Regions from separate parts of the Peribacillus sp. NPDC060253 genome, predicted to be linked through region 3. Evidence: riboswitches for the same ligand, from Rfam matches in the RefSeq annotation. Region 3 holds a riboswitch; each other region holds the start of a gene.

Region 1 (3,211 bases), on a different contig from region 3:
GCGGAGAATGATGCCAAAATCGATTCGGAGGATGAAGCAAGTCCTGAGCGAATCGATACGAGGAACTGGATAAGGGCCGAGTCCACGGTTCAGCTTCCGATATTGATGTATCATAGCATATCTGAAGGTAATAACCTTCGGGTGCCAAAAGAGGAATTCCGAATGCAAATGGCTTGGCTTCGGGAAAATGGATACCATACATTATCCCCTAATGAAGCATTTCACGTTTTAACCGAAAATCGAATGCCAAGTGAAAAGTGTGTCTGGATTACTTTTGATGATGGGTATACAGATAACTACACGGAGGCTTTTCCTATATTAAGAGAATATGACATGAAAGCGACCATTTTCATGATTGGGAAATCCATTGAAAAAGGTCATCACCTGACGGAAGGTCAAATGATGGAGATGAGCAGAAATGGGATTTCCATCGAAAGTCATACAATCAACCATCTTGAGCTGAACCGGATGACCCCAGAGCAGCAAGCAGTCGAAATGGTCCAGTCAAAGGATTTATTCGATCGAATCCTCCATCAGGACACGACAGTACTTTCGTATCCAGTTGGTCGGTATAACGAAGAGAGTCTCAGGCTGTCGGAAGAAGCTGGATACAAGATGGCAGTTACGACCGAACCTGGCGGGGCCTCCGGTGATCAAGGTATGTATGCCCTGCATCGCGTTCGGATTTCACCCGGATTATCGGTTGGTGGGTTTGCGTCACTGATTGAAAATGCTACAAATCATTGAAGAGGGACAGGGCATTTTGGAGCCAGTCAGAAAAATCATATAATAATAGATTCTTACATGGTGTATAATGAAAAGCAGTGAAAATTACATACATATGAGCGATTTGGTGTCTTAATGACTTAAAAGGGAAGCTGGTTGAATGCCAGCGCGGTCCCGCCACTGTATATGGGAGTTAACGGCTGTGAACCACTGTATGAGATATGGGAAGGTGCCGTTGACGATAACCATGAGCCAGGAGACCTGCCAAGATTCGTACACCTATAACCTACGCGGATGGGAAGGTGTGTGGCAGACCTAAAGAGTCCGTAATTATATTGTTGCCATACAAGCATCTTCCGTTTAACGGGAGATGCTTTTTGTTTTGATGCGCATCTTCGTTTGAAGGAAGCGCTATTTCATAGGTGGGAAAAACTAAATAAAAAGATTGTGGGGAATGAAAATGAAGAAAATTTTTGGTCTGATACTGGTGTTATTACTGACTGCAGGTATGATCGTTGGTTGCAGCGGGGGATCTAATGACGGAACGGAAAAGCAGCAAACGAATCATGCTCAACACCAAGCTTTCCCGATTACGATTAAAGATGCAACGGGTGAAAAAGTAACGATAGAAGAAAAACCGAAGAAAATCGTTACGTTGATACCAAGTAATACGGAAGTGGTATTTGCTCTTGGTTTGGGTAAAAAGGTTGTTGGTGTTTCCGACAATGATAATTACCCGGAAGAAACGAAAGAAATCGAAAAAGTTGGCGGAATGGAAATGAATACGGAGTTGATTGTTTCCTTAAAGCCTGATCTTGTTCTTGCCCATGCATCCAGTGCCCATAATTCAAGTGAGGGATTAAAACAGATTAAGGATGCTGGAATAGATGTCCTTGTAGTCAATGATGCACAAAGCTTCGACGAAGTGTATGAGTCTATCGATATGATTGGACAGGCAACAGGAGAACATGATAAGGCAAAAGAAATCATTACCGATATGAAAACGAAGCTGAAGGCTTTATCTGAAAAAGCCAAATCCGTAAAGGAAGCGGATAGAAAGACCGTTTTAGTGGAGGTTTCGCCGTCTCCGGAAATATATACACCTGGAAAAAATACATTCATGAATGAAATGCTTCAAATGATTTCAGCGAAGAATGCAGCGGCTGAATTGGACGGTTGGGCAAAAATTGATGAAGAGTCGATGATTGCTGCAAATCCGGATGTCATTATTACAACGTATGGTTATTATACAAAAGATCCAATCAGTGAAGTGACCGGCAGAAAAGGATGGCAAGACGTAAAAGCTGTTAAGAATGGCCAAGTCTTTGATGTCCATTCTGACTTGGTGACCCGTTCCGGTCCACGCTTAATAGAGGGAGTAGAGGAACTTGCCAAATCAGTCTATCCGAACGTATTTGACAAATAAAGGGGCGTTTGCTTATTTGATTGCGTTATTGTTTTTACTTTTTGCTTGTACGATTGGCATTTCCTTTGGTTCGGTACCAGTACCGATTCCCGTACTTATACAAATAATCGGCAAGGAGATTTTTCATTTACCGCTTTCCGTTGATCCGGATGTGATGCTGACGAATATCGTGATGAACATCCGCTTGCCGCGTGTATTGCTTGCGGGTTTGGTTGGTGCTTCACTTGCGATTGCGGGTGCGGCATTTCAGGGATTGCTCCGGAATCCGCTCGCTGACCCTTACACATTAGGTATATCATCAGGAGCATCAGTCGGAGCTGTATTGACCTTATTCTTGAATGTATCACTACCATTCATCGGTTTATATACTCTTCCGGTATTGAGTATCTCATGTTCCGTGATCACGATTTTCTGTGTATTGGCTTTTGCAAAAAAAATGGATCGATCGATGAAGGTGGAAACGATCATATTAACCGGAATCATTTTCAGCTCGTTTTTAAGTGCCTTCATTTCTTTGATGATTGCGTTGACGGGTGAGGAATTAAGGCAAATCATTGGCTGGCTCATGGGCAGCGTTTCAATGCGTGGTTGGACGTATATCGCGATCATTTTGCCGTTTTTTATCATTGGTTCTCTGATCTTGCTCATGAATACAAGTGAATTGAATGCGATGACTTTTGGGGAAGACCGGGCAAAACACTTAGGTGTGAATGTGCAGCGGCGAAAAATGTGGATCTTGATTGCTGGTTCGATATTGACAGGGGCAGCCGTTGCAGTTTCCGGGACGATTGGCTTTGTAGGATTGGTCATTCCTCATTTGGTCCGTAGGATTTGGGGGCCAGACCATAAACATTTGCTTCCGTTGTCTTTGCTGATAGGAAGCGGATTCTTGATTCTGGCGGACCTTGTCGCACGGACGATCATAGCCCCATCGGAACTGCCGATCGGGGTCATCACTTCACTTATCGGGGCACCGGCATTTGCGCTGATTTTATTAAAGAGACGGAGAGTGGGTAGGACGGATGCTTGAAGTAAAAGGGTTAACAGGTGGATATGGCA
Region 2 (3,211 bases), on a different contig from region 3:
TCAGATGAAGTGGAACGAACATAATATGTTGATTTCAATCCGCTTTCCCATGCTGTTAAATGGATATCCAATAGAACTTTAGCCTTGATTGTGTTGTGGACATACAGGTTAAAGCTGATAGCTTGGTCAATATGACGCTGACGGGCTGCATTTTGTCTGATGCTTTCCAGTTGGTCCAAGTTAAATCGTGTTTTTTTATAATATTCATACGTATTAGGCGTCAATCCGGGTGCTGTCACTTTGAATTTGAAGTTTTTCTTTTCTTCATAAAATTCAATTTCATACAAGGGATCGATGCCATCCGTGGAATTACCGATTTTAGCGGTCGATGAATTGGGGGCGATGGCCATTAAATATCCATTACGGGTCCCATGTTCCTGTACGTTTGCTTTTAAATCGATCCATTTTTGATCCGTATAGTCACGCAGTTCGAAATATTCGCCTGTATGCCAATCCGATCCTTCGAAATATGGGTATGACCCTTTTTCCTTGGCCAACTCATTGGATGCCTTGATTGTTAAGTAAGCGATCTTTTCGTATAAAGCATCGGCATATTGAACTGCCTCATCAGATTCCCAATAAATATTCTGGGTAGCAAGTAAATGATGCCATCCAAATGTTCCTAAGCCAATTGCCCGGTAACGTTTGTTCGAGATGGATGCCTGCTTGACCGGAAGATTATTCACATCAATGACGTTATCCAGCATCCGGATCTGAATGGGAATCAACCTTTCCAAAACATCACTGCTCACCGCACGGGGCAAGTTGATGGATGAAAGGTTGCAGACAACGAAATCACCGCTTTTACGAACTACAACGACATCGCCATCTTCCGTTTCGTATTCATCCGTGATCGTCGAAGGACTTAAGTTTTGAGCTATCTCTGTGCAAAGGTTAGAACAATAAATCATACCCTTATGTTTATTCGGGTTCTTCCGGTTCACTTCATCGCGGTAGAACATATATGGAACGCCTTCTTCTAATTGGGAAATCATGATGCTTTTCATGATTTCCATCGCATTGATTTTTTCAAAGCTATAATTTGGAAGAATGCCATTTTCTGCTGCCTCGACGGCAAGTGCGTAATGTGTCCTGAAGCTTCCTTCACCTTTCTTCTCGTCATAAAGATCTTCAAGTGAGAATCCAAGTGTTTGCTTGACGGTGTGCGGGTCGAACAGATACCATTCTTTTCTGTCGCGTACAGCCTCCATGAATAAATCAGGTATGCATACACCTGTAAAAATATCATGGGCTTTTAATCTGTCATCCCCGTTTTGCGTCTTCAAATCAAGGAAGCTCATGATATCTTTATGCCAGGCATCCAAGTATATCGCGATGGCACCTTTACGTTGACCCAATTGATCGACACTGACAGCTGTCTGGTTGAATAGTCGAATCCAGGGTGTTGTGCCGGAACTATTTCCAGAGAAGCCACGGATATCAGAACCAAGCGACCGAATCTTTCCTACATAAAGTCCGACACCACCGCCGAATTTAGATACTTTTGCAGCATCGTAGTTAGATAGATAGATGCCGTCAATGGAATCTTCGATGGCATCGATAAAGCAAGAGCTTAACTGTCCGTGTGTTTTACCGGCATTCGATAGTGTAGGGGTCGCAACAGTCATATAAAGATTGGACATGGCCCAGTAAGCTTCTTTTATAAGTTGCAGGCGGTGCTCCGTTTTTTCCAATCGCATGATTTCCATCGCGATGATCATGAAGCGCTCTTGAGGCAGTTCATAGACCTTGTCTCTTTTTGGGCGGGCTAGGTAGCGATCGTTTAATAAGTAGATGCCTATGTAAGAAAAAAGTTTATCTCTTTCCGGGTCAATCATCGAACCCAATTCCTCGATTTCAGCTTTCGTATAAGAAGCTAGCAGTTCTGATTTATAAATGGGATACCGCTGGCCATCTTGTAGTTGGGAGAGTTCCGAAATCAGTTCATAAAATGGGCCATAACTCATGCCTTCATAACCTCGATTGGCTTGTGCATCCCTATACATCGTATTCAACAGTTCTGCAGCAGCAACGAATGTCCAATCTGGAGCATCGATATCCACACTTTCAAGAGCAAGCTGAATCAGTTTTTTTGAAGCCTGTTCTTCGGTTGAGTCACTTTTGCGATCAAGCCATTTTGTAAAACGCTTTTTGAACTTTTCCATATCGAGACGGCCTTCGAATTCCTTCGATAACATTTCAAGCCGAATGGAGTTCGTTTCGGTGTCATTTTCGCTTATAATAGAGTTATATGTTTGAGTCATTAATAATCCTCCTTGTAAAAATCCACTAAATAAAAAAACCGCCCAATGAATTGAGCGGATCAAACGATAGAATAAAGAGCCATGAAAAAATAGCCGTTAAACTATCGTTTCATCATCTCAATCCCCGAAGAATAAGAAACGTGAAAAAATCAAGGCAGGTCTCCTGACTCATGATCATCCTACTTTGAGTCCTTCCCGTATAGAGAGCTATACAGTGGTTTTCTCATTTCGTCACATTTACAGTTGCGGGGACAGTTCCGGGTTTGCACCGGATTCCCTTTTCAGCCATCACTGGCACCTTGGATTATAAAAAATTCTATATATAGTTAGTAGTGTTGTTTGTGTAATCAATATCTAGTATTTCTGCTTATATTATCGTAAGCCATATACGATGATAATTCAACTAATATATTTGAGAAAAACCAACCCTTATCTATTGACAAAGTGAAGGTGGAGGGAAAAGGAATGAAAGATTTTATTGGATAATGGACAATTCAAGCACTGAATTTACGGGCATTTGTGTTAAAATAAAGTGTATTGTAAAGGTGGCTCTCCTTTATTGCGCTGAGGGGATTCGCGGAAAAATATTTATGAAAAAGGAGATAAAATCTTGGAAAAAGTATTAGTTTTTGGACATAAAAACCCGGATACAGACACAATCTGTTCAGCAATCGCATATGCAGATCTGAAAAAGCAACTAGGTATCAACGCTGAACCAGTTCGTCTGGGTGAAGTGAATGGTGAAACTCAATTTGCGTTGGATCAATTTAATTTCGAAGCTCCTCGTCTTGTGGAAAAAGTGGCAGGGGAAGCGGATGGCGTGATCCTTGTCGATCACAACGAACGCCAGCAAAGTGCTGAAGATATTGACCAAGTCCGTGTGCTGGAAGTTATCGACCATCACCGTATCGCTAACTTTGAAACAAGCGATCCTTTATATTACCGTG
Region 3 (3,211 bases):
CACCAAATATTCGGTATCGAAGTAAATGTACTGGAGATAGAAAAAAGGATGGTAAGTGTGCCTGATAATAGAAAGAATCCTGGTAATAAGAGTAATTTTAGATAATACGAAGGCGGGATTTTTGCCACAAAAATGATTAAAGCGCTCATCACCATAAAAGTGATGAGCGAAACGGCCAAATCCCTTACCGTTAACGAAAACAGCATAAGGGAGAGTGCAAAAATCATCTTTTCCAATGGATGTACATCCTTTAGCCCATTGAAATAGGCATATTTATCAATGAGTAACATGTTTCGATTTTTCGTTCATTTCTTGTTTGGTTTGTTTAGTCCTTTGTCTCATTACGCCAATGAAGTATCCAATGAAACCAGCTCCGATTGCAGCTTGCAGCGCAAATAATAAGCTCTCGGTTTCTGCACCTGGCGGCTCCCAAATACTATTGAACCAAGGCTTGTATTCCGGCTGAATTTTAGTGATGGCTTCTTCAGCTTCGCCGTCGGCACCGCCAAATTCCGTTCCTTGTTGGGTTATTAACGGTATGGTGGCAAGAATGACGACCAGGAAAAGTAGCAATAAACTTTTTTTCATGTTAACGGGCCTCCTTAGATAAAACTCGCAGTAATTTCAATTCGCCTAGATTGTATTTTTTTAGGAAATTCATCACAACCACTGTCAATAATCCCTCGCTGATTGCCAAGGGAATTTGGGTCAGGGCGAATATTCCAGCAAATTTATTGAATGAGGCCATGAATCCACCTACCTCGGATGGAAAAGCAAGTGCAAGTTGAACGGAAGTTACCACATAGGTTCCTAAATCGCCAAAAGCAGCTGCCAAGAAAACGGCCAGCGAAAAAGACCACCCCAATTTAGTTGCGCCCTTGAAGACAAAGTAAGCAATGAAAGGTCCGCATACAGCCATGGAAAATGCATTGGCCCCTAATGTCGTCAATCCTCCGTGAGCCAGTAGAACAGCTTGAAATAATAGAACGATGGAGCCTACGACACTCATGGCCAATGGCCCGAATAATATGGAACCTAAACCAACTCCGGTAGGGTGTGAAGAACTTCCCGTAACGGAAGGAATCTTCAAGGCAGATAATATGAATACGAATGCACCCGATAGACCGAGCATCATTTTTGTTTCTGGGTTTTCCCTTACTTTGGACCTAATGGACCGGTAACCCAAGATTAGAAATGGAAGGGTCACGGCCCACCAAAATATGGCCCATTCAATTGGTAAAAAGCCCTCCATGATATGCATGGCCATCGCACGTTTTGGGACAAGAAGCAGTAAAATGACAAAATAAAGAATTTTCCAATTGACTCTTTTCATTCTTTCTCCTTTCAACACCTTTAATTTTTCTGATCAAAACTTTAGAAGAAAAGCGGCGCCCAACATAAAAAGCACTTCTCTCAAAAGAAAGAAGTGCGTAATGAACAGGAATTTTGCAGCATAAACCAATATGGGCCATTCTGCCTGATCCGCACACCCATCCTCGTAGGCTGAAACAGTTTCACGCTTCATGGCAGGTCTCCTGGCTTAGGTTCATTGTCCCGTTACTTCCTTCCCATCTCATTTGACAGTGGATAAATGTTAACGTAATAGGACTTCCCTTTACAGTGGCGGGACCGCTCCGGACTTTCACCGGCTTCCCTTTTAAGCTGAATTCCGAGAAATTCAACACCATAAAACTTATGTAATTATTTCGAAAATTCTCGTATAGTGTACCATAAAGAAATAATTCCAGCTACACTCTCTTTTTTTTTTTCACTAAAATCGCAGAGAGGAAAGGCTTATGGCTGGATTTACACTATTAAACTTTTCTAAACAGTCGGAATAAACTATTGAATTTTGCTAAAGTTGTTATATGATAGATAAGGTTAGCTATAATTGTATAATAAAACCAAATATTTCATTTTAAAAGTGCTCTTGTGTGAATATGCAAGGGATAATAGGGAAATCGGTGAAAATCCGATGCAGCCCCCGCTACTGTAAACGCTGATGAATTTGTCGATAACCACTGGCTTAAAGCCGGGAAGGGACAAAGTAAAATGAAGCGTAAGCCAGGAAACCTGCTTTTGAAATTGTATGATACTTTTCGGAGGGAAAGGTAGAAGGACTATGACGATTTTGGGAGATTCAGCATATTTGCAGAGTGCTTCTCATTCATATAGTTTTTTAAACCTTGACTCTTATGTTAAGGTTTTTTATTTTGCCTTTTCCCTGAACTCAGGAGGAAGAAGATGACTACTTGGAATTTGCAGGGGACAAACTCGCATCTGTTTATTTGTAATGGGAGCAGTTGCATGAAAAAAGGCGGAGAAGAAGTGACCCAAGCCATCCGCGATGAAATCACTTCAAAGGGACTGGATCTGAAAATACATACAACGAGGACTCGCTGTAACGGAAGATGTAAGGATGCCTGCGTTGTGATTGCCTATCCCCAAGGGAAATGGTATCGAGTGGATTCCCCTGACTTTGGTCGGCAGATTGTGCGTACTATCGATGATGGGGAGTTTGTACCTCAAATGATTTATCAATTTACTGATGGGGAAATGGCCCCTAATCCTGATTTTCCTGCTCATACAGGTATTTCAAAGAACAAATAAGTAAAAGGAGATGTCTTAATGAGTACAAACGGTAAATTATTCGTAGTGGGCTTTGGTCCAGGGAATTTTGAACATATTACCAAACGTGCTGTTGAAGCCCTTCAAGAAAGTGACTATATCATTGGGTATAAAACTTATGTTGAACTCATTCAGGGGCTTCTTACAGATCAAACGATTATTAGTACGGGGATGACTGAAGAGGTATCACGTGCACAGGAAGCAGTCAAACAAGCGGAGTTGGGAAAGAAAGTAGCTGTAATTTCCAGTGGAGATGCCGGTGTTTACGGAATGGCTGGATTGGTTTATGAGGTATTGATTGAAAAAGGGTGGAAAGAAGAAACGGGGGTAGGCATTGAAGTCATTCCTGGTATTTCTGCCATTAATTCATGTGCATCTTTACTTGGGGCACCTGTCATGCACGATTCGTGCACCATTAGCCTCAGTGATCATTTAACGCCATGGGATCTTATCGCTAAAAGGGTGGAGGCTGCTGCAATGGCTGATTTTGTCATTGCCCTTTATAATCCTCGAAGCGGCAGGCGGACAAGGCAAATTGTTGAAACACAGAAAATTCTGCTTCGCTACCGTTCACCCGATACAC
Region 4 (3,211 bases), on a different contig from region 3:
TTTCATCAATCAGCTCTTTCAATAATGGTTTCGTGTTAATATGGCCCCGTATGAGGATTCTCTCTTTTGGCTGTAATCGTATCGAATGATGAATCAGCATGGCAGCAAGCTTCGTTATTCGCTTATCCTTCATCTGCCTGTCCCTTATTTTTCGAGGTCGCGAAGCGTTTCAAGAGCTTCTTCAACGTGGCCTTTGACCTTTACCTTACGCCATTCTTTGACGATCTTACCTTCCTTATCAATCAGAAAAGTTGAACGTTCAATGCCCATGTATTCCTTTCCGAAGTTCTTTTTCAATTGCCACACATCAAATGATTCAGCAGCTTCATGATTTTCATCAGCTAGCAGCAAAAAAGGCAATCCATGCTTTTCAATGAATTTTTCATGACGTGTTGCCGGGTCTGGACTGATCCCTATGATGACGGCGTTCAGTTCCTCAAACTGCTCATTATGGTCCCGGAAATCACAGGCCTCCGTCGTGCAGCCTGGTGTCATATCTTTTGGGTAAAAATATAAAACAATGTATTTGCCCTTAAAATCCGATAAGGAAACCAATTCTCCATTGTTTGCAGTGAGTTGAAAATCAGGTGCTTTTTCGCCAATATTAACAGTCATTTTGAACCCTCCATTTCTTTCATTATGGTAAGAGTACCCAATAATCGAAAGAAACACAACTTTCATTTATCCTTCCTATCTTTCTGATCCAAGTCGATTACCGTCCGAATCACAAACGCTGCCGGGAGCGTGTACCCGATGAAGGCCTGAATCGTAGCTATCATCCTGCCCATGCCTATTGGGGCTATATCTCCATACCCTACAGAAAACATCGTCATCGCACTAAAATAAAAAGAAGTCTTCAGCTGTTCATAGAAAGTCCCATCCAAACGATTGCCCATATCAAGAATCACCGAATGATTCTGAAGCTCGTATAATAAATAAATCAGTGCAAATCCAACTAATATTGTCGCATATAAATTGCCAAGCCACAGCAAATCCTCCAAGGAAAACTTCTTTCCTCCTGACTCAACAAGAAATAACGTCCGAATGCTCATCACCATGCAAAAAATGATTCCTGCAATCAAGATGTAGAATGTCATTCCCCACGCCCCATTTCAAAACGCCACTTCCTTTATACATACTCCCTGTCCAAACAATATATTCTTTATTAGGGACTGACTTCATACTTACCACTCCCACAGCCACTACGGGTTCGTCAGGGGTCGGGAGCTTTTTCCTTGTTGACCATTAAGGTCGGATATGTTAAGATTGTCTAAATTTTTATAATAGTTTTTATTTTATAAAAGTTTAGTGCCTGCAGTCAGCTTATCGAGCAGGTTTTATGAAATTTCATATGTGGAAATAGGTTCCTAATTTTCATTAGGATTAAAAGGGAAGCCCGGTGTAATTCCGGCACGGTCCCGCCACTGTAATGGGAATGTTAGCGCCATCCATATGCCACTGATCTTAAGGATTGGGAAGGCTGGAGCTAATGATATTCCCTAAGTCAGGAGACCTGCCTGTTTCAACAACACTGTTTTAACCTACGGGAGATAGGGAGGTGTTAGGGACCTTATAATTGAAAGGGGTATTTTGCATACCTCTTTATTCTAAGCATTTCTAACTTTCTCTTTTTGACGGTTAGGGGTGCTTTTTTTGTTGTTTTCCATCAAATTAAAAGAATGCAGGAGGATGAGAATATTGAAAAGTAGTAGTTTAGGGTACCCGCGAATCGGTGAAGATCGTGAATGGAAACGCACATTGGAAGCTTACTGGTCCGGGAAAATCGTTGAAACGGAATTTACGGCACAACTAGAAGCCATCCGGTTGGGCAATTTGCAAAAACAGAAAGATCAAGGCATTGATATCATTCCTGTCAATGACTTCACTTTATATGATCAAATGCTCGATATGTCGGTCATGTTCGGTCTTGTTCCTGAACGTTATTCCGCTTATGAAGGCGGCGCCGTTCCCCTTTCCGTTTATTACTCCATGGCCCGTGGTAACAAGGATGAAGTCGCTTCAGAAATGACGAAATGGTTCAATACGAACTATCACTATATCGTCCCGGAATTAAAACGGGCACAGCTGAACTTAACAGAAAACAAACCACTTGCTGCATACCGGGAAGCCAAGGAAAAGCTAGGGATTGAAACGAAGCCCGTGTTAATTGGACCTTATACCTTCATCTCCCTTTCCAAAGGCTTCAACAAAGAAGATATTCCTGGCATCATCCTGAGTTTGCTTCCCCTATACACGCAAATCCTGCAAGAGTTGGAGCAAGAAGGAGTGAAATGGGTGCAAATCGATGAACCTTCCATTGTTTCATCAATTTCCAAAGATGATATGCAAACAGTTGCATACCTCTACGAAAAACTGAATGAAGCAGCACCAAACCTGAACATCATGCTTCAAACATACTTTGATGCCGTGGAACACTACCAAGAGGTCATTGAATTACAAGTTCAGGGGATCGGTCTTGATTTTGTACATGACAAAGGGAAGAATCTTAGTAATCTTGAAGAATTCGGCTTCCCGAAGAACAAAGTGCTTGGTGCAGGTGTGATTGACGGAAAAAACATTTGGCTTTCTGATTTAACGAAAAAAATCCAATTGATCGAGACGCTTAAGAAAAAAGTAGCCGAAGACCAGATCTGGCTTCAGCCCTCTTGTTCCCTGCTTCATGTCCCAGTGACCGTCCGCAATGAGACTCTGATTGCCAAAGAAGTGAAAGAGGCCCTTGCTTTCGCTGATGAGAAGCTTAAAGAAATCACACTCTTGGTCAAAGGAAATAACCAAGGTCTAGATGCTATCGCCGAAAAAGTGGACGCCAATAAATTAGCGGTTCAAACGTTAGCAAGTTCAAATGCACGAAATCATAAAAGTGTACAATCCAATGTCGAAAAGGTTAAAACCAAGACCACAGGACGTCAGCTTCCATTTAAAGAGCGTTATCAAAAACAACAGGACTTTTTCAAATTGCCTTTTCTTCCTTCCACTACGATCGGCAGCTTTCCGCAGACAGTTGAAGTTAAACAAGCACGCGGGAAATTCAAAAGAGGAGAATGGACCGCTTCGCAATATGAAACATTCGTAAACGAAGAAATCGGCAGGTGGATCGAAATCCAAGAAGAAATCGGTTTGGATGTTCTCGTTCACGGGGAATTCGAACGGACGGATATGGTTGAATATTTCGGTCATAAGTTAGGAGGAT

Evidence for each region. Region 3 has a riboswitch for cobalamin ahead of ACFWE9_RS18620 ((2Fe-2S) ferredoxin domain-containing protein). Riboswitches for the same ligand answer to the same signal wherever they lie in the genome.
Region 1: linked by a shared signal. The riboswitch ahead of ACFWE9_RS00610 (ABC transporter substrate-binding protein) and the one ahead of ACFWE9_RS18620 ((2Fe-2S) ferredoxin domain-containing protein) in region 3 are both predicted to bind cobalamin.
Region 2: linked by a shared signal. The riboswitch ahead of ACFWE9_RS14550 (ribonucleoside-diphosphate reductase subunit alpha) and the one ahead of ACFWE9_RS18620 ((2Fe-2S) ferredoxin domain-containing protein) in region 3 are both predicted to bind cobalamin.
Region 4: linked by a shared signal. The riboswitch ahead of metE (5-methyltetrahydropteroyltriglutamate--homocysteine S-methyltransferase) and the one ahead of ACFWE9_RS18620 ((2Fe-2S) ferredoxin domain-containing protein) in region 3 are both predicted to bind cobalamin.

What each region holds. Positions count from the first base shown of each region.
Region 1 is NZ_JBHXAS010000001.1:112,180-115,390, reverse strand. It holds gene ACFWE9_RS00615 (polysaccharide deacetylase family protein) at 1-747, shown strand, start outside; cobalamin riboswitch at 835-1,009, shown strand; gene ACFWE9_RS00610 (ABC transporter substrate-binding protein) at 1,187-2,152, shown strand; gene ACFWE9_RS00605 (FecCD family ABC transporter permease) at 2,115-3,182, shown strand; gene ACFWE9_RS00600 (heme ABC transporter ATP-binding protein) at 3,175-3,211, shown strand, end outside.
Region 2 is NZ_JBHXAS010000051.1:10,777-13,987, reverse strand. It holds gene ACFWE9_RS14550 (ribonucleoside-diphosphate reductase subunit alpha) at 1-2,264, opposite strand, end outside; cobalamin riboswitch at 2,401-2,581, opposite strand; gene ACFWE9_RS14545 (manganese-dependent inorganic pyrophosphatase) at 2,875-3,211, shown strand, end outside.
Region 3 is NZ_JBHXAS010000079.1:6,687-9,897, forward strand. It holds gene cbiQ (cobalt ECF transporter T component CbiQ) at 1-290, opposite strand, end outside; gene ACFWE9_RS18605 (energy-coupling factor ABC transporter substrate-binding protein) at 277-588, opposite strand; gene ACFWE9_RS18610 (energy-coupling factor ABC transporter permease) at 590-1,333, opposite strand; gene ACFWE9_RS18615 (hypothetical protein) at 1,367-1,525, opposite strand; cobalamin riboswitch at 1,509-1,704, opposite strand; cobalamin riboswitch at 1,906-2,095, shown strand; gene ACFWE9_RS18620 ((2Fe-2S) ferredoxin domain-containing protein) at 2,245-2,610, shown strand; gene cobJ (precorrin-3B C(17)-methyltransferase) at 2,629-3,211, shown strand, end outside.
Region 4 is NZ_JBHXAS010000089.1:12,793-16,003, reverse strand. It holds gene ACFWE9_RS19665 (aminopeptidase) at 1-133, opposite strand, end outside; gene bcp (thioredoxin-dependent thiol peroxidase) at 145-615, opposite strand; gene ACFWE9_RS19655 (potassium channel family protein) at 678-1,097, opposite strand; cobalamin riboswitch at 1,345-1,535, shown strand; gene metE (5-methyltetrahydropteroyltriglutamate--homocysteine S-methyltransferase) at 1,690-3,211, shown strand, end outside.